Regions from separate parts of the Rhizobium sp. AG855 genome, predicted to be linked through region 1. Evidence: riboswitches for the same ligand, from Rfam matches in the RefSeq annotation. Region 1 holds a riboswitch; each other region holds the start of a gene.
The links. Region 1 has a riboswitch for cobalamin ahead of cobU (bifunctional adenosylcobinamide kinase/adenosylcobinamide-phosphate guanylyltransferase). Riboswitches for the same ligand answer to the same signal wherever they lie in the genome.
Positions count from the first base shown of each region.

Region 2: it holds a riboswitch for cobalamin, as region 1 does, so the genes downstream of both, bluB (5,6-dimethylbenzimidazole synthase) here and cobU (bifunctional adenosylcobinamide kinase/adenosylcobinamide-phosphate guanylyltransferase) in region 1, are expected to answer to the same signal.
Region 3: it holds a riboswitch for cobalamin, as region 1 does, so the genes downstream of both, DFO46_RS13345 (aromatic ring-hydroxylating dioxygenase subunit alpha) here and cobU (bifunctional adenosylcobinamide kinase/adenosylcobinamide-phosphate guanylyltransferase) in region 1, are expected to answer to the same signal.
Region 4: it holds a riboswitch for cobalamin, as region 1 does, so the genes downstream of both, DFO46_RS21690 (ABC transporter ATP-binding protein) here and cobU (bifunctional adenosylcobinamide kinase/adenosylcobinamide-phosphate guanylyltransferase) in region 1, are expected to answer to the same signal.

Region 1 is NZ_RAQG01000003.1:1,756,049-1,760,928, forward strand. It holds gene cobW (cobalamin biosynthesis protein CobW) at 1-745, opposite strand, end outside; gene cobU (bifunctional adenosylcobinamide kinase/adenosylcobinamide-phosphate guanylyltransferase) at 749-1,279, opposite strand; cobalamin riboswitch at 1,466-1,834, opposite strand; gene DFO46_RS08565 (hypothetical protein) at 1,910-2,725, opposite strand; gene DFO46_RS08570 (ATP12 family protein) at 2,785-3,591, opposite strand; gene DFO46_RS08575 (HAD family hydrolase) at 3,601-4,254, opposite strand; gene DFO46_RS08580 (RluA family pseudouridine synthase) at 4,251-4,880, opposite strand, start outside.
Region 2 is NZ_RAQG01000003.1:1,258,257-1,263,136, reverse strand. It holds gene DFO46_RS06140 (DUF2865 domain-containing protein) at 1-973, shown strand, start outside; gene bluB (5,6-dimethylbenzimidazole synthase) at 980-1,681, opposite strand; cobalamin riboswitch at 1,725-1,918, opposite strand; gene DFO46_RS06130 (TolB family protein) at 1,958-2,794, opposite strand; gene DFO46_RS06125 (hypothetical protein) at 2,814-3,155, opposite strand; gene DFO46_RS06120 (NAD+ synthase) at 3,155-4,834, opposite strand.
Region 3 is NZ_RAQG01000003.1:2,678,494-2,683,373, forward strand. It holds gene DFO46_RS13340 (hybrid-cluster NAD(P)-dependent oxidoreductase) at 119-1,204, opposite strand; gene DFO46_RS13345 (aromatic ring-hydroxylating dioxygenase subunit alpha) at 1,207-2,451, opposite strand; cobalamin riboswitch at 2,552-2,755, opposite strand; gene DFO46_RS13350 (DUF6656 family protein) at 3,059-3,661, shown strand; gene DFO46_RS13355 (GGDEF domain-containing protein) at 3,668-4,738, opposite strand.
Region 4 is NZ_RAQG01000006.1:104,025-108,904, reverse strand. It holds gene DFO46_RS21700 (iron ABC transporter permease) at 1-288, opposite strand, end outside; gene DFO46_RS21695 (ABC transporter substrate-binding protein) at 359-1,318, opposite strand; gene DFO46_RS21690 (ABC transporter ATP-binding protein) at 1,335-2,129, opposite strand; cobalamin riboswitch at 2,323-2,555, opposite strand; gene DFO46_RS21685 (sugar-binding transcriptional regulator) at 2,953-3,906, shown strand; gene DFO46_RS21680 (sugar ABC transporter substrate-binding protein) at 4,054-4,880, shown strand, end outside.

The DNA of each region.
Region 1 (4,880 bases):
GCAGCGCCTCGTGCTCCAGCTCGTGATGCGACTTGCGGTTTTCGATGTCATCTTCGGTGCTGGCGCCGATGCCGAGCAGAACCAGCGAGGGCACTTCGCCGTTCTTTGCCTCGATCATCGAGGGCTTGCGGCTGGTGCGGCCGGTCACCTCGGCGCGCACGGCGGCAATGCCGGCAGCGTCGAGCAGGTCGGTCTTGTTGAGGACGATCAGGTCAGCGCAGGTGAGCTGATCCTCGAAGAGTTCCTCAATCGGGCTTTCATGGTCGACACTGTCGTCCTCCGCCCGCTGGGCGGCGACCGCGTCATGGTCGTCGGCAAATCGGCCGGCAGCAACGGCAGCACTGTCGACAACGGTCACGACACCGTCGACCGTCACGCGGGTGCGGATATCCGGCCAATTGAAGGCGGCGACCAGCGGCTGTGGCAGCGCCAAGCCCGAGGTCTCGATGACGATGTGGTCGGGCTTCACGTCACGGTCGAGCAGCTTCTGCATGGTCGGCACGAAATCGTCGGCAACGGTGCAGCAGATACAGCCATTGGTGAGCTCGATGATGTCGTCCTCGGTGCAGTTGTCGGCGCCGCAGCCCTTCAACACGTCGCCATCGACGCCGAGATCGCCGAATTCGTTGATGATCAGCGCGATCTTCTTGCCGCCGGCATTCATCAGCATGTTGCGGATGATGGTGGTCTTGCCCGCGCCGAGGAAACCGGTGATCACGGTGGCGGGGATCTTTTGCTGCAACATGGTTCAACCCTTCATTTTCAGCGGCAGTCCGGCCGCGACGAAATAGACTTCAGCCACTTGCGCGGCGATCGATTGGTGGAGACGACCGGCATGGTCGCGGAAGGCGCGGGCCATCCTGTTTTCGGGCACGATGCCAAGGCCGACTTCGTTGGTGACGAAGATGACGGTGGCCTGGAGGTCGCCGAGCATGGCGGCGAGTGCTGCACCTTCTGCGTCGACGTCACGGCCCTCTTCCATCATCAGATTGGTAACCCACAGCGTCAGGCAGTCGACGAGGATGACCCGGCCGGGTCGGTCGAGCGCCCTCAGAGCGCCGATCAGGTCGAGCGGCGCCTCATGGGTCGTCCAGCCACCATCGGCACGGTCGGCCTTGTGTGTTTCGATGCGGGCGCGCATCTCGTCGTCCCAGGCGCGGCCGGTTGCGAGGTAGACACGGTCGAAGCCAGTGTCGCGCGCCATGGTTTCGGCAAAACGAGATTTGCCGGATCGGGCGCCGCCGAGAACAAGTATGGATCGGGAATGGGATGTTGTCATGGAGCGCCGAGGCCTCCATGCAGCGACGCGCACTGATGCCACCCCTCGGGAGCCGCAGGATCCGCCTTTGCAGAGAAGCTGCGCCAAAACGGCGTGAGCCCCCTGCGGGACCCAGAGGGTCCGCATGTCTCAAACGTCGCCAAGACAACCTCCGTGTTGGCAACGGGGATTGCTCCCCAGGTGGGCGTTATGCCCGTCACGGATGGCAGGTCTCCTGGCTCGCAGGTCGTGGCACGGATGCCAGCGGGTCTTCCTCGCCTTCCCGGAGTTTTTGCGACACGAAGAGGCGGACGATTCGTAGAGAAAGAGGCGTCCAGCCCCGGCTATTCGTGTCGCCACTCCAGTGGCTTTTCCCACCTCCGCGAAGCGACGGCCGACCGCACCGCGCGGTCCGTTGCCATCGATCTCAAAAGGCAGGATGGAAGACCCTCACTGCAATACAGTCGCGGGGTCGGCTGCGTTCGGCTTGCCCTGGATGGGTCCAGGCCTTCGCATTCCCTTTTGCTCTCCGGGCGACATCTCTGCCGTCCGGAAACCATCCGCGACTAGGATTAGGCGCGGGCCCCGCCCAAGTCAATCGCGGCAGCGGCATCGGCCCGCGTTAAAAACGTCAAGCTCCAAGCCCGGAAATCACGGCTTGGGCGTAAGGCAATCGCTGGCAATCGTCGGGTCGCAGCCGGTGCCGAGACGCACCGCGCCGCGTGCACCCTGCTCGACCGTGGTGCCGGATTTCACTTCCGCCGCAGCACGGGCCGGCTGGGCGGGGAATGCGGTCGGCTGGGGCGCTGCCGTCGGGACGACAGGCGGAGCCGCCATCACTTCAGACGCCGGCTTGGGAGCCTGTGCTGGCAAGGGTTTGGCAGGAATCACGGCGGCCGGAGCAGCCGGCCTTGCGGCTGCCCGCACCGGCGGTGATGGCAACGTCCCCTGAACCTCCGGATCGGTCTTCAGGCGCGTCGAAATCTCGGGGCGAACCGGGACTCTGCGCTTCATGGGATGGGCAAGCGAAAAGTCGAAGCGGATGCGCGCGGCAATTTCCTCGGCAAGCGACGCGCGCGCAAAGCGCGGGTCGTTGGTCGGAGCGTTGACGACATATCGACCTTCTGCGACCGGGTCCCCCGTCTCGACGGAGGTCGCGATCACGCTTACATGCGCCCGCTCCAGGCGCCGGCGCGCGCCTTCGCCGTTGTCCAGACGATCGATCTTGACCATCAACACGACACGCTCGGCGCCCGGCGGCGGATTGGTGGCAGCAATGGCCGCCGACACGCGTGCGTCAACGCCGGCTATGAGATCGAGCGGCATGCGCGCGTCAGCCATCACGGTGACGTTTCGAACATAGTAGACCAGCGGCCGGGGAAACATGCGGGCCTGGATGCTCGCACAGGAGACAAGGCACAGCACGAGCCCAAACGCGATTGCGGTGCGCAGACGACGAACTGTCATAACGACTCCGGCGGTGATTCTTCCCGCCAGAGCATCGGTCCATTATGGTTAGCGCAAAGTTAAGTTGCCGGGTCGAGGGCGGCAAACAATGCGGCGGCGGCCGCGTATTCCGCGTAACGCGCCTCGCGGCGGGCTTCGGCCTCCTCGTCGCTGCCCCAGTGTTCACTGGTCCAGTCTTCATCGACATGGGCGAGCGCCCAGACTGTGTCGAGATCGAATGCGCCTTCGGCGAAGGCGAGTGCCAGAACGGCAGAGCCGGTCAGGGTCGTCACGACATTCAGACAGGAAATCCGGAACGGCTCACGATAGGCATTGAGCGCGGTCGCATAGGCGGCAATCGCTGCGGCTGGCTGGGCCTGGTGCATCACTCCCTCGACGAGAATGAAGCGGGCCTGGTGGGCGGCGGCAATCCACGCCAGCACCGGATCCCAGCTCTTCGCCTGGCGCTCGACCAGCTCCTTCGGCGCATCGGCGCGGTAACAAAGAAGGTCGCTTCCGGCAAAACGCACGATCTCGTCGAAGACGTCATCAAGACTGATGGCAACCGCATCGATGGCGGTATTCGCGAGCTTGGTGATCGGCATCTTGGCCGGGTCGATATGCTCACCTTGAGCGGCCCATTCTGCCACGACCAGTTCTGCGGCCTCACGCGTCGGCAGGGTCAGCGCCTTCTTCGCCGGGGTCTTCACGGACTTGCCGTCGAGCAGGACAGAGAAGCCCTCCGGCCCTTCTGCAATGGAAGCATCCTTGTAGAACCGTTTCGGCAGCGGCCGCTTCATCTGGATCTGGGCACGGCGTACCGGATCCTCGTGGCTGTGCTCCGGAACGAAGGTGCCGAAAATGTCCTTGTCGAGCTCGTCGCGCATGAAGTGCTCCTAGTGAATATAGGCCAGAAGGTCGGCCGGCCGTTCGACGACGGCATCGGCCCCGGCGTTCCAGAGATCCTCGACCGCAGCATAGCCCCAGCCAACCCCGATGGCGGTCGCGCCAGCGGCTTTTGCCATTTGCATGTCGTACACCGCATCGCCGATGACAATCGTCTCGCGCGGCACGATGCCGGCTTCGTCACAGCATTCGTTGACCATCGCCGGATGCGGCTTGGACGGGCAGTCGTCCGCCGTGCGGCAGAACAGGAAATGGGGTTTTAGTCCATGGCCTTCAAGAATCGTTTCGAGGCCACGGCGTGATTTGCCGGTGACGGCACCCAGCCAGATATCTTCGCGCGCGATCAGCGTGTCGAGGACCTCGCGGATACCGTCGAACATAGTCTCGCCGAAGCCGGACGTGCGGCGCACCTCTGCGAAGATCGCCTTGTAATGCGCCGCCATGGCAACCGCCTCATCGTCGGCATGCGGCTTGCCATCCATACGGGCTATCGCGATGTCGAGCGTCAGGCCGATGATCGACTTGGTCGTGGCAAAGGCCGGTTCGGGCTTCTGGAAATCGCGGAAGGTGTGGCGCATGACCTCATGGATCAGGCCGGCGCTGTCGACCAGCGTGCCGTCGCAATCGAAGAGAACAAGCTTCATTCGGCGTCCCTGTCACCGTCGCGCTGGTCGAAACCGAGCAGGTTCCAGCTCTGCACCATGTGCGGCGAGAGAGGTGCGGTCACCTTCAGCCGTCCGCCATTGGGATGCGGCAGGTCGATGTAGCGTGCATGCAGGTGCAGACGCTTCTGGATGCCGCCGGGGAAATCCCAATTGTGGTCGTCGATGAAGTATTTGGGATCACCGATGATCGGATGCCCGATATGGAGCGCGTGGACACGCAGCTGATGGGTGCGGCCCGTATAGGGCTCCATCTCCAGCCAGGCGAGGTTCTGAGCGGCGGTATCGACAACCCGGTAATAAGTCACCGCGTGATCGGCGCCCTCCTCGCCATGTTTGCAGACCCGCATGCGGTCGCCCTCGTCGGTCTGGTCCTTGGTAAGCCAGGTCGAGATCTTGTCCTCGTGCTTGCGCGGCACGCCCTTCACCAGCGACCAGTAGATCTTCTTGGTGTCGCGCTCGCGGAAGGCCGCCGTCAGCTTCTGGGCGGCGCCGCGCGTGCGGGCGACGACGAGCACGCCCGAGGTGTCGCGGTCCAGGCGATGCACCAGGCGCGGCTTCTCGCCCTTCTTGCTGGTCCAGGCTTCGAGCATCTGATCGATATGGCG
Region 2 (4,880 bases), 500 kb from region 1:
GCTGCGCGACAGATTGGCTTCGGTTGATCGGTCGGTCTCGTCCGATGACATCAATCGTTATGCCGGCGCCATTGCGCAGCAGAATCTCGAACTTCGCAAAGCCCGCCAGGACCAGCGGCGGCTCCGCTGCCTCACCTCTTCGATCACGACCATCCGCGCCGATGGCGGCAGCGATTGCGGCGATCTCGCCAAAGCTCTGAGCCGGATGGAAAGCAACAAGCAAATTCTGACCGGCAAGCTGGTGGAACTGCGCGAAGGGCTGGGAGCCGCCGAGGCCGTACGCCTTGAACAAGCCCTCACCGACAACGGCTGCAATGGCGAAGGCACGCTTGCCTCGACCCCGGACGAACCTCAACGGGTGCCTTATCTCGATACGCTGCCTGAGCCTTATCGGCCGGATCGCGCGGGTGAAGCCGCAGCCTCCTTCCGTCCGACAATCGGCATTCTGCCGTCGGGCGACGTCCGAACTCTGTGCGTGCGCACCTGTGACGGTGGCTTCTTTCCCATTTCCTCGCGAACATCGGCGATCAACTTCGCCCGCGACGCGGCGCAATGCCAGCAGATGTGCCCTGGCGTGGAGACCGAACTTTTCTTCCATTCGGCGACCTCAGGCGAAACCTCCGATATGGTTTCGGCCGTGACCGGTCAGTCCTACCGTGACATGCCGAATGCCTTCGTCTACCGCACACGCCGACCGGCCGAAGATCCCCAATGCCGGTGCGATCTCGCGCGCTACCACCAGCGGATGACCCCGCGGCCTGCAGTTTCCGACTATCAATCCTCGATCGTCACCATCAAGCCGCAACAGGCAGCCACGAAACAGACCTCCGCACTGGCGCCAGCCCCCGAGCGCGAACTGGATGCGTCCGCATTGAACGTGCGCCGCGTTGGCCCGGTCTTCCTGCCGACGCAGTCCGATGAGATCGACCTGCGCAAACCGGCAGCACCGGGACCACAGCCGCTTCAGGAATAGCGAAGATCAGCCGCCATGACGCCCCTCGCCGTCAGGCCATCGCTCCTCGAAGACCAGATCATCCAGAGCGAGACGTCTGCGCCAGCCTTTCACCTCCAGTTCCGGTGAAGCGTAGAGTTCGTTCACAAAGCCAAGGCAGAGATATCCGATGATCTCGACACGCTCGGGAATGCCCAGGATCGCCTTGACCTCCGTCTCATGAAAGATGCTGACCCAACCGACGCCCACACCTTCGGCACGCGCGGCAAGCCAAAGGTTCTGGATGGCACAGACGGTGGAATAGGCATCCATGCGCGGATTGTGCGTGCGACCGAGCACAACGGGGCCAGCCCGATCAGGATCGCAGGTGACGCAGATATTGAGCGGTGCCTTACGGATACCCTCAAGTTTCAAGGATCGATATGCCTGCTGGCGCTCACCGGAAAACAGCGCGGCGGCTTCGTGATTGGCCTTGTCGAAGGCACCCCAGATCGCCTCGCGCTGAGCGCGGCTGCGGATCAGAAGAAAGTTCCAGGGCTGCATGAAACCGACCGAAGGCGCAGCGTGTGCAGCCGACAGCAGGCGCCGGACGAGGTCGTCGGGCAAGGGATCAGGCAGGAATTGGTCGCGCACATCGCGACGGGTTTCTATGGCGCGGTAAACGGCATCCTTCTCCGCATCGGAAAAGGCATTGGCCCGGACGAGGGCCTCGTTCGACAAGTCGTGCATGCTGTTGTCTCCAACACAGCGCAACCGCCCGCCGTCCACGCGGGCAAGGTCTATCGTATCAGGCCGGTCTTCTGACTCGGCTTCGACCGTCTTGTGCCGCCTTCCCGGTACATCGACCAGTGGCTGGGTTTCCCCTTGGCACAGACATCCGCCTCACAGCGCTGGGCACGTCCCGGAATTGCACCGGCTTCCCGATTCTCCCGCCTGTCGGCAGGCACCTGACGCCGGAGTTCTACCTCAGGTCAGGCGGGCCGCCCAGAGCCAAATGCGACACCATCAGTCCGTGGTCGGGAAGTAGCGGACAAAGGCGAAGGCTGCTCCATCGGGAGACCAGTTGGGGACATTGATGCTGCCCTGCCCGCCGAAAAATTCGATGAGAGTCTCCACATTGCTGCCATCGGCATCCATCAGCCGCAGCCGGACCTGCTTGTCGCGCGGATGACCCGTCACGTCGGCATCATAGGAGAGGAACAACACCTTGCTTCCGTCAGGCGACGGATGCGGAAACCAGTCGCCATAGCCGTCCGAGGTCAACTGTTGCAGATCGGACCCATCGGTGCGCATCCGCCAGATCTGCATGGTGCCGGTGCGGCTGGAGTTGAAATAGATCCACTGACCGTCAGCCGAATAGTCCGGCCCGTCATTGTGCCCCTCGCCATGTGTCAGCCGCCGCTCGGGTCCGCCCTTGATCGAGATCGTGTAGATGTCGAAGACTCCACCTCGGTCACCACAATAGGCAAGTTCCTTCCCGTCCGGCGACCAACCATGCCAATAGGACGGCATCTTGTCGGTAACCTGGCGCGGCTCGTCGTCGCCATCGCCCAGCAGGTAGATGCAGGATTTTCCGTAGAGCGTATGGTCCGAAAAGGCGATCGACGCGCCATCCGGGGAAATGCCGTGATCGTTGTTGAGGCGGACGGCAAAGCCCGTATCGACCGGCTCGGGCTCCGGGTCGTCCTCGTCCAGCGACAGCGCGTAGAGAAGACCGTCGCCGTTGACGACGAGAAACTCGCCGTCCCGCGACCAGTTCGGCGCCTCCACGAGGTCGTCCGTCTGCCAGACGACCTCGCATTCGCGGGTGGCCATATCGAAAATCTCGACCGAGCTGCGCATCATGGTCTCCCTGAAAGTATCAATCGACGACCGGGCGATCTTCGATCGCCTGCCGCAGCTTGGCGACGATCGCCCGCCCCGTTCGTTCGTAGTGACTGGTGCGCCATTCGGTGTAGAAGCCCCAGGCCATGCTGACGATCAACGTCAGGAAACCAATGCCAAGTATCTTGAAACTCCCATCCCACAGACCATAGCAGCCTATCACCACGGAAGGGAAAAAGTAGGCGGCGCCCGAGACCGTCCGGTAGAAACCACTGTCCTGGTGACCCTCCGCCGCAACAGCAAAAATGTAGCCTCGTTCTTCCGCTGTAAATTCAGGCATTGGTGTCCGAGGCTCGCTGTCCCGCATTCCCACGCTCATCAGCGATCCCGGAACCGGTTCGTGATCGGATAGCGACGATCGCGCCCGAAATTCTTCTTGGTGATCTTCACCCCCGGCGCCGACTGCCGACGTTTGTATTCTGCAAGATAGAGCAGATGCTCGACCCGGTGCACGGTCGCAATGTCATGGCCGCGCGCCACGATCTCGTCGACGCCCATTTCCTTCTCCACCAGGCATTCGAGGATGTCGTCGAGCACCGGATAGGGCGGCAGCGAATCCTGATCCGTCTGGTTGGGGCGCAGTTCGGCCGAAGGTGCCTTTGACAGGATATTGGCCGGAATGACCTCGCCCGACGGACCGAGCGCACCCGGCGGAACATGTCCGTTGCGCCAGGCCGACAGCCCGTAGACCTGCATCTTGTAGAGGTCCTTGATGGGGTTGAAGCCGCCATTCATGTCCCCGTAAAGCGTCGCATAGCCGACCGACATTTCCGACTTGTTACCGGTGGTGACGACCATCGAGCCGAACTTGTTCGACACGGCCATCAGGATGGTCCCACGCGTGCGGCTCTGCAGGTTCTCTTCGGTGATCCCACTTTCGGTGCCCTCGAACATTTCGGACAGCGCCGAGAGGAAACCGTCGACCGGATCGGAGATCGGCACGATGTCATAGTGGCAGCCGAGCGCCTTGGCGCAGGCTTCCGCATCGGCAAAGCTCTCCTCGGAAGTATAGCGATAGGGCAGCATCAGCGTGCGCACCCGCTCTTCGCCGAGCGCATCGACGGCGATCGCCGCACAAAGAGCCGAGTCGATGCCGCCAGACAGCCCCAGCACCACGCTCTTGAAGCCGTTCTTGTTGACGTAGTCACGGAAACCCAGCACGCAGGCGCGGTAGTCCGCCTCCTCATGCTCCGGAATGCGCGACATCGGACCGCCGTCACAGCGCCAGCCATCCGGCGTGCGCTTCCAGGTGGTCACCGCAAGCGTCTCCTCGAACTGGCTCATCTGGAAGGCAAGCGACTTGTCGCCGTTGAAGGCGAAGCTTGCACCGTCGAACACCAGTTCGTCCTGTCCGCCCAGCTGGTTGGCGAACACGAGCGGCAGGCCCGTCTCGATCACCTGACGCAGCGCCACCTGGTGGCGCACATCGACCTTGCCGCGATAATAGGGCGAACCATTGGGCACAAGCAGGATTTCGGCCCCGGTCTCCGCCAGCGTCTCGCAGATGCCCAGATCGTTCCAGATCTCCTCGCAGATCGGCACGCCGATGCGCACGCCACGAAAATTCACCGGCCCGGGCATCTCGCCTTCAACGAACACGCGCTTCTCATCGAACTCGCCGTAGTTCGGCAGGTCAATCTTGTCGCGGAAGGCAAGGATCTTGCCGCCATCGAGGATGGCGACGGAATTGTGGCGCCCTTTGTCGCCCTGACGCGGGAAACCGACGACCACTCCTGGCCCGCCATCGGCGGTGTCGGCGGCAAGCGCTTCCACGGCCTGCATGCAGGCCTTCAGAAAAGCCGGCTTCAACACCAGGTCCTCAGGCGGATAGCCGGAAATGAACAGCTCCGTCAGGAGCAGAAGATCAGCCCCCTGCGCAGCGGCCTCGGCGCGCGCGGCGCGCGCCTTCGCGAGATTGCCGGTGACGTCGCCAACCGTGGGATTGAACTGTGCCACCGCAATTCGCAGGACGTCGGAAATCTTCTTTGTATCGCTCATGACACCGATTTAGCCGCTCGTCCGCCCAATCGCAATGTCGCTTTGC
Region 3 (4,880 bases), 920 kb from region 1:
GGCTCTGAAGCGCCCGCAAGCGGGTGTGACTGCGCGGGGCATGTCTGCAACGAAATGAGGGCGAATCCGACCCGGACTCGCCCTCATTTCAATCACACACGATGTCGGGACTGAGCGCTCAGGCCTCGATCTCGATGTCGCCCTTCGGCCGTGAGCAGCAGGCGAGGATGTAGCCTTCGTCGATCTCGTCGTCGAGGATGCCGCCATTGTGGTCCATCTCGACCTCGCCGGAGATCTTCATCACCTTGCAGGTGCCGCAGAGGCCGGATTCGCAGGCCGCACCAATGCGCACGCCGGCGGCGCGGGCCGCCTGGAGAACCGTGTGGCCGGGGGCGCAGAGGCCGTCCTTGCCGGACATGGCGAACTTGACCTTGGTCGGCTGCTCGCCATCGGCATGGTCGGCGACCACCACCAAGGGCTCTGCCTTGACCGGCTGAAAGGCCTCTTCATGATAGTTCTTCATGTCGAAGCCAGCGCCCTCAAGCGCCTCGCGCACGGTTGCCATGAAGGGGGCCGGGCCGCAGCAGAAGACGGTGCGTTCGAGGAAGTCTGGCGCCAGCAGCGCGATCTTGGCCTTGTCGATGCGGCCCTTCAGGCCCGACCAGAGCTGACCGCGGCCGAGCTGCTCGATGATGAAGCCGAGCTGGAAGTTCGGCATGTCGCGCGCCTTGGCTTCCAGCTCCCAGCGGAAGATGATGTCGTCAGGCGAACGGGCGCAGTTCAGGAACGTGATGTCGCTGTCCGGGGCCCGGTCGCTGAGGTCACGGGTCATCGACATCATCGGCGTGATGCCCGAGCCGGCCGAGACGAAGAGGTATTTCTTGCCCGGATGGCGGGCATAGGAAAAATCGCCGAGCGGGCCAAACGCCTTCAGCGCCATGCCAGGCTTCAGGTTGTCGAACATCCAGCGCGTGCCGATGCTTTCGGCCTGCGCCTTCACCGTGACCGCAACCGTATAAGGGCGCGAGGGGCTGGAGGAGAGCGTATAGGTGCGCATCACCGGCTCAGGCTCGGCCGGGATCTCCAGCGTGACGAACTGGCCGGGCTGGTAACGGAACCAGAGACCCGGCTTGTTCGGCTTGAAGGTGAAGGTCATCACGTCGGGGGCTTCCGGCGTGACGGCAACACATTCGAGCAGATGCTCCCGGTCGGACCAGGGATGCATCTCATCGACGTGACGGTAGGGATTGACCGCGATGTTCATCTTTACGCCACCGCCGACAGGCGGGCCTTGTCGCCCTGCAGACGCTCGATCATGAAGTTCGAATACCATTCGACGAACTGCATGACGCCGCCTTCGTGATCGACCGAATAGGGACCGGGCTCATAAGCTGGCGAGCGAATGCCGAAGGCATTTTCCTCGACGATCGAGCGGTCCTGGTCGTTGGTCATGGTCCAGACATGGGTGAGTTCGTCGAGGTCGTAATCGACGCCTTCAACCGCATCCTTGTGAACCAGCCAGGTGGTGGTCACAGCCGTTTCCTCGGCCGAGATCGGCAGCACGCGGAAGGAGATCGCGTGGTCGCCGAGGATATGGTTCCAGGTGGTCGGGTAATGGAAGAGCAGCATGGTGCCGATATGGCTGATCTGCACGTCGCCGGAGAGCGGCTTCTTCACCGCGCGCTTGCCCGACATGGTATAGCTTTCGGCATCCTGGATCAGCGGCATGCGGGCGACGCGGAACTGGCCTGACGGGTCCATCTTGAATTCGGAGGGCAGGCCGGCGGCCTCGCAGCGCGCCCAGTGTTCGGCGATGAAGGGGTCATCCTTGGCGCCCTGCACGCCGGTTGCCGTCGGGGCTTCCGGATAGGTGCGGCAGAGTTCCGGATGGTTGCCGGCGCAGTGGTAGCATTCGCGGTTGTTTTCCCAGACGAGCTTCCAGTTGCCCTTTTCGATGATCGTGGTCTTGTGCGCGACCTTGGCTTCCGACAGGCGATGCGGCGCCATGTAGGGTTCGATCGAGGCGCGGACGGGGGCGAAATCCGGGGCTTCATTGGCGAGGCAGATGAAGATGTAACCGGCGACGGTTTCGCAATGGACCGTCTTCAGGCCGAAATCGGCCTTGTCGAAATTCTCGCCCATCTGGCGGGCGAAGACCAGCGAGCCGTCGAGATCATAGGTCCACTGGTGATAGGGACAGACGAGCTTGGCGGATGCGCCCTTGTCCTGGGTGCAGACACGGTGGCCGCGATGGCGGCAGGTGTTGTGGAAGGCGCGGATGACCTGGTCCTTGCCGCGCACGATGACGACGGGATAATCGCCGACCTGAACGGTGAAGTAGTTGCCGGCACGCGGGATCTCGCAATCATGGCCCATGAACAGCCAGTCGCGATACCAGATCGTCTCCATGTCGAGCTTGAAGTAATCCTGATCGATATAGAAGGGCTGCTCGAGGCTGAAGCCCTCGCGGCGGTTCTTCAGCTGGCGCAATGCCTTGGTCTGCAGGTCCATGTCGTCCTCGTTTTCCTAAATCGGCAGACGAGGAGCGCAGCAGGGATCCGCCCATCGGGATGGGGCAGAACACAACTATCTCCGGCCGCCCGCCGCGACCCTGATGTATATTTCCCGAGGCTGGTTTCCGGGCTGAGGAGTGGTCCATTGACGGACCGCGCTGGCGCCTTCCCAGGGGTCACCCCAGTGGCTTTGGGCCGAAACGCATTCTCCACCACCGTTGCGGGGGCAGCGCCGGATTTCGACCGGCTTCCCGATTTCCTGCCCTCCCTAGCTGGGCAGCACCTCGAGCGTCAGATCATCTAATCACAAGGGCGAAGGCGGCGCTGCACTGCGAAACGACACGGCAGAAATCGTTTGCGACATCGACGCGTTTGCCACCACACACAGAAGAAAGGCGAATTCTCTTTATATTTCCGAAAACTGCAGCAACGGGGAAGAATTTCCGATCTCGGCAATGGCGCAAACAAGCGATCCAAGGAAGTTCCGAAGATTTGCGTTGCGGCAAGCCTCGGGAAACCTCTGTGCTGCAGAATACCGGCAAATGATGATTAACCATGCTGCGGTAAGCTCAAGACATGAAGCCGGGCACCGTCAGAGCGTTACCATGCAGAAACTGAGATATTTCGCGGCATCCAAGACCGACAAGACAGGGCTTCCCGGCAAGGCGGCGCATACCGAATTCCTGCGAACCGGACGGATCTCGCGCCATCGCGACGACTGGGTGCCGGAGCAGAAACGCTATCTGACCTATGAGGAAGTGGCCGAGCGGACCGGCAAACGGCTGGAAGCAGCCGCCGACACGACCCATACGAGGATCAATTCCTTCCATCGCTCGATCCAGTTTCCCAAGATCATCTTCCACCGCACATTGGCCGACAGCCCGCATCTGGGTTACTGTCATGTGACGGCGGCGCGGACGAACTTCGCGCACTATGCCGATGTGCGCTGGGCCTTTTACATCGCGAACTTCTTCGCCGAGATCGGCGAGAACGAAGCCTTCTTCGAGCGTATCCGGCAGAACTATTCGCGGATGTATTTCGCGGTGGCGATGAAGCCGGAAGCGGAGGCGAAGAGCATGTCGATCGACCGTTCGATCCGCGACAACGGGTTGCTGTTTCGCACCCATGACCCCAAGGAAGCGCTCCGCAACGTGCTGTTGCTCGGCGCACGGGACGCCGAGCTTCGCAAGATCATCAGGAAGCTTTGAGCGCGATCACGCCCCGAAGCCGCCAACCGGCTTCTTCTTGTAGAGCAGCCAATCCTTCGAGACGTAATCCGATGCGCCGTAGACGGTGACGGTATCGCCGCCGGCCGCCTTGGAGGTGGCGAGCGCCTTTTCCGCAAAGTTGGTAAAGTCGAAGGCATTCGGGGCCTGCTCGGAGAAGCAGATGCCGAAGGACATCGACAGCTGACCCAAGCTGCGGCCGCCATTCGAACCGACGAGGGCGCTGGCCTTCAACTTGCCGCGCACGAGGTCCACGACGCGGCTGATCTCATCCTGATCCGAGGTGTAGAGCAGCAGGCCGAAGCGACCGCCATCGAAGCGGCAGGCGAGGTCGCCACCGCCGGAGACGGCTTCGAGAACCTTGCCAACCTGCATCAGCAGGCGTTCGGCGACGGTCGGACCCATCTGTTCCTGGATTCGCGCATACTCGTCGATCTCGCCGACGGCGACGCCGCAGAGGACGGGCATTTCGGGATTGGAATAGATCTTCGCGACGGCCTTATTGAAGGCGCGGCGGCTTGCGAGCCCGGTCAACGGATCGACGAATTTTGCGGCTTCGGCCTCTTCCGCCTCGCGCTGCAGATCGGCAAGGGCAGCGGTCTTGTCGACGACGGCGCGCACGACATTGCTGTTCTGGTGCGCGCGCTTCTCGGTTGCCGCCTTCAGCATCTTGATCGACTGGCCAAGCGGGGTGCCTTCGAGATCCGCCTCTGTCAGGATGGTGCGCGAGGCGTGGCCAATGACACGGCCGTAGTCGGTGAGGGAGATCTTCTCCTCGTTGAGAAGCGAGATGAAATTGCTCATTTCGGCGCGAACCTGACCGTTCTGGCGGCTCAGCAACCCGTCTTCATGCTGGTGGGGCAGGTATTTGCGTCCCAGTTCGTCAAGCGCTTCCTGGGTCTTGACCTTGCCAAGCGCGATGAAGTCGCGAACCAGCTCCGGATTGCTGCCCGAATAGGCCTCGTAGACGAGCTCGTAATTGCGCGGAAGGCCATCAATGCCCATCTGGTGCATGGCGGTCGCCACGCGAAGCGCGATGCTGGCCGCTGGGTTCTTCATTTGCTGCATCTCATACGTCCCGGATCTGGAGGCAATCTTGTCGCTGAGATTAGAATAAGCAGAAGACTTCTTTCTTTCGGTTACGCCGCTATTTAAAATTTGAACCATTCAAATACCCCCTTGAATTAAAGGGTGTGATTTT
Region 4 (4,880 bases), on a different contig from region 1:
AGCGAGCGGATTGCGTGTGATGGACTGCAGCACCGCGCCGACGACCGCGAGACCGGCGCCGACAAGGGCTGCCAGCAGCACACGCGGCAGGCGTACTTCCCAGACGATGCTGTCGCGGCCAGCCGACCAGGTCTGCTCGAACAGGCCGGGCGCCACATGGTGGCCGAGGATCTGCCAGACCATGCCGACCGGAATGCGCGCCGAGCCGAGCGAGACGCCGAGAGTGACTGAGAGGAGCAGCAGACCAAGCGAGCCTACGGTCCAGAGCAAGATCCTGCTGCCGCGCATTCTGTTCCTGTTTCTATACTGGATTCAATCCGGTCGCGGCCCCGGCGCGCGCCGAGGCCGTTCGGCCCGATTACATGTTGCGCGGGTGGAAAACCTCAGCGAGGCGCTCGATTGCCGCGACATTGCGTGGTCCCGGCGTTGCCTCGACATAGGCGAGCACCACGAAGCGATCGGCCTTGACCGCGTCGAGGTTCTTGAAGGCCGGGTTTTCCTTCATGAAGGCGATTTTCTGCTCTGCAGTGACATCGCCGTAGTCGACGATGACGATGACCTGCGGATTGCGGTCGATGACCGGCTCCCAGGAGACTTCGGTCCAGCTCTTTTCGACATCGTCCATGATGTTGATGCCGCCGGCGGCTTCGATCATGGCGGTTGGGATGCCGAAGCGGCCTGACGTGAAGGGCTTTTCCGTGCCGGAATCGTAGACGAAGACGCGGACGGGTTCCTTGATCGTGCCGATGCGCTCCTGGATCTTTGCAAGTCCATCCTTGTAGCCGGCGACCAAGGCTTCTGCCCGATCCTCGACACCGAAGATGCGGCCGAGGTTGAGCAAGTCGACAAACATGTCGTCCATGGTCGGCTTTGCCTTGGCCATGATGTGGCTGCAGGATTCCGTCAGCTCATAGACCTTGATGCCGAAGGGGCTCAGCGTCTCGGGGGTGACTTCGCCACCGACCTTCATGCCGTAGTTCCAGCCGGCGAAGTAGAAATCGGCATCCGCCTCGAGCAGAACTTCCTTGCTGGGATATTTCGGCGAAAGCTCTGGCAGTTCCTGAACACCTTCACGCAGACTTGCGTCGAGCGTTTTCCAGCCGGAGATGCCGGTATAACCGACCATGTGGTCCTGCAACTTCAGGGCGAGCATCATTTCGGTGAGATTGACGTCGTTGGAGACAGCACGCTTCGGCGCCTCGTCGAAGGTGACATCACGGTTGCAGCTCTTGACCGTCACCGGGAAGGCGGCCGCTGCGGAGGCGACAAGAACAGCGCCGAGGATGGTGGAGATGGAGAGAAGGCGGGGCGAGATCATGGTGCTTCTTTCGAAATCAGGAACTGGCAAGGGAGAAGGAAAACTGCGAGGAGGCGGAGCCGGCGAAACGCTGGCGTGAGGCAAGCACGCCGAAGATGCCGGAGATGGCATGATCGGTAAGAACGTCGTCCGGATGGCCGAATGCCGTCATCCGACCCGACTGCATCAGAGCGACATGGGTGGCAAAATCGGCGGCGAGGTTGATGTCGTGCAGGCTGGTGACGATGGTCAACCGAAGCGTGGCCAGCAGAGCCAGGATCTCGAGCTGATGCCGGATATCGAGATGATTGGTCGGTTCGTCGAGAATGACGATCTCCGGGTTCTGGGCGAGCGCGCGCGCCACGAGAACACGTTGCTTTTCACCGCCGGACAGGGTCGAAAATTGCCGTCTTGCGAGACTGAGCAGGTCCAGATGCCCGAGCGCATGGCGGGCTTCTTCACGGTCCTGCTCCGTCCAGCCGGTGAGGCCTTCGCGCCAGGGGACGCGGCCCATGAGGACGACATCCTGCACGGTGAAGGGAAAATCGGCCGGCATTTCCTGCAGGACAACGGCGACCCGGCGCGCGACCTGGCGGGGTGTCAGATCGGCCATGTCCTGACCGTCGATCTCCACCCGGCCCTCAAGCGGTGCCACGCCGCGATAAAGGCAACGCAGAAGTGTCGTCTTGCCGGCACCATTCGGACCGACGATGGCAAGGCGGTCACCGCCTTCGATGGCGAAGGTGACGTCACGCAACAGAAAATGGGAGGACTTCGGCCCCCAGCCGAGCCCGACAGACCGCAGGGAGATCCCCTTCGTGTCACAACTCATCGACAGCTCTCCCAACCTGGAAGGCGGTCGAATGTCGCCACGTCACCCGCCGAGCGCAAGGCTCATTGCTGCAGATATCCGGCATAGTTTTCCTCCGCAGGACTTCTCCGGAGGCAAAATGGCACCGATAAACGCACGCCACAGGCGCGGTTTGCAAGCCAGATCGTATCCATCGGAACACCCCGTCCGCTACGTTTCTCATTCACTTGACGGCAGGTCTCCTGGCTCGCGAATATCTGTCGTCCATCTGCCTTCCCACGATCACTCGCAGTGGCCCGACGCTTTCGCGCCGCGAGAATGGACGGCAATCCGCTTACAGTTGCGGGGGCAGCCACGGTCTTGGTCCCTTATGGGTCTTCCGCACCGTGTTCCCTATTAATCCCCTCGGAGTCATCCGGTGGGGGAACCGTCCCCTCCTGAATAGAGCCTCTCTGACCGGACGGTCAAGCGGGATCCTTCGTCGTTCGTGCTTGATATGTAATAACATTACATACGTCAATGGGAGTATGATAGAATTTCGCATCATCAAACTGAGCTGGGCGCCGAATGTCTGCGACACTTTGCATTCGGGATTTTCCGAATGCCCGATTTTTGTTCCATCCTGATGGAACAAAGGGAACATCGAGCCGTTTAGTCGTCACAGTCTTTCCTCCCCCAACCTCCCCCGGTAGCGTCAGCGCTCCCACCTCGATCCCGCTCCGGCGGGATCTTTTTCTTGCGGCGGCGATCTTTCCCCTGCCAACGCCCTCCCCCGATCCCTGGCCCGATTTGACAGCAGGCGGCAAAATTGGCAGCACTGTTCCGCAAAGGGAGGCGAGAGCGAATGGCGCGGCGGAGTGAAGGACAGACGAGGCTGGACGATGCCGCGCGCGCGGGCTGGCTCTACTATGTCTCCGGGCGAACCCAGGACGAAATTGCCGCTCTCATGGGAATTTCGCGACAAAGTGCGCAGCGCCTCGTGTCACTCTCGATTGCCGAGCGGCTGATCAAAGTCCGGCTGGATCATCCGATCGCGGCCTGTCTCGAACTGGCGGAAGCGCTGAAGGAGCGCTACGGGTTGCGGCAGGTGGAGATCGTTCCTTCCGACCCCGAATCGGAATCGGCAACAGTCGGCGTCGCAGAAGCAGGCGCAGCCGAGCTTGAGCGCTGGCTCAAGCAATCGGATCCGCTGGTGATCGCCATGGGAACCGGACGCACGCTTCGCGCCATGATCGACCAGCTGTCCCCGATCGAATGTCCGCAGCACAAGATCGTCTCGCTGACAGGGAACATCAGCCCCGATGGATCGGCCGCCTACTTCAACGTCATTTTCTCGATGGCGGACGCGATCAAGGCGCCGCATTTTCCGATGCCCTTGCCGGTTATCGTGTCTTCCCCCGAAGAGAAGGCGCTGCTTCATGCGCAACCACTCGTCGCGCCGACCATCGCGCTCGGACAAAAGTCGGACGTTACCTTCGTCGGCATCGGCGACATGGCGATCACGGCACCGCTTCTGGTCGATGGCTTCCTGAAGCCCGACGAGATGGAAGATCTGCTGCGCGCCGGAGCCGTTGGCGAGATCTGCGGCTGGATCTTCGGCGCAGATGGCAACCTGCTCGACCACCCCGTCAACGACCGCGTGGCCAGCCTCCATATTCCCTCGCGTGAGCACTCGACCGTCATCGGCATGGCGCGCGGCAAACGGAAGCATGCCGCCATCCTCGCCGCCGTGCGAGGGGGGCACATCAATGGCCTTATCACCGACGAAGAAGCGGCCAGGCGGCTTTTGAAGCGCTGACGGGCCAAGTTTTTCTCATTCATATTCATACGTTTGGGCGATTTATGCGGCGCTGCAGCAATGAATCCCGCTTGACTTTGCGCGCGCCACAACTGAGTAATTGCCCATGAGCAAATCGAATGCTCATTTTTCTTCTGGGAGGAAGACATGACATTGAAGACGATTTTGCTGGGCGCCTGCTCGGCGCTGGCGCTTGCCGGCATGGCCTCTGCCGAAACCCTGACGATCGCCACCGTGAACAATGGTGACATGATCCGCATGCAGGGCCTGACCTCGGAATTCACCGCCAAGAACCCCGATATTCAGGTCGAGTGGGTTACACTGGAAGAAAACGTCCTGCGCGAGCGCGTCACGACGGACATCGCCACGAAGGGCGGCCAGTATGACGTGATGACGATCGGCACCTATGAAGTTCCGATCTGGGCGAAGCAGAACTGGCTTCTGCCGCTCGACAACCTTGGCGCCGACTATGATGCCGCCGACATCATCCCGGCGATTGCCGGTGGTCTGACGGTTGACGGCAAGCTCTATGCAGCCCCGTTCTACGGCGAAAGCTCGTTCATCATGTACCGCAAGGACCTGATGGAAAAGGCCGGGCTGACGATGCCCGACGCTCCGACCTGGGACTTCGTGGCCGAGGCGGCCCGCAAGATGACCGACCGCGCCACCGGCGTGAACGGCATCTGCCTGCGCGGCAAGGCCGGTTGGGGCGAGAACATGGCGTTCCTGACCGCCATGTCTAACTCGTTCGGCGCGCGCTGGTTTGACGAAAACTGGAAGCCGCAGTTCGACCAGCCCGAATGGAAAAACACGCTCGACTTCTACGTCAATCTGATGAAGGACGCAGGCCCGGTTGGCGCCTCCTCCAACGGCTTCAACGAGAACCTGGCGCTGTTCCAGCAGGGCAAGTGCGGCATGTGGATCGACGCCACCGTGGCGGCTTCCTTCGTGTCGAATCCGAAGGACTCCACCGT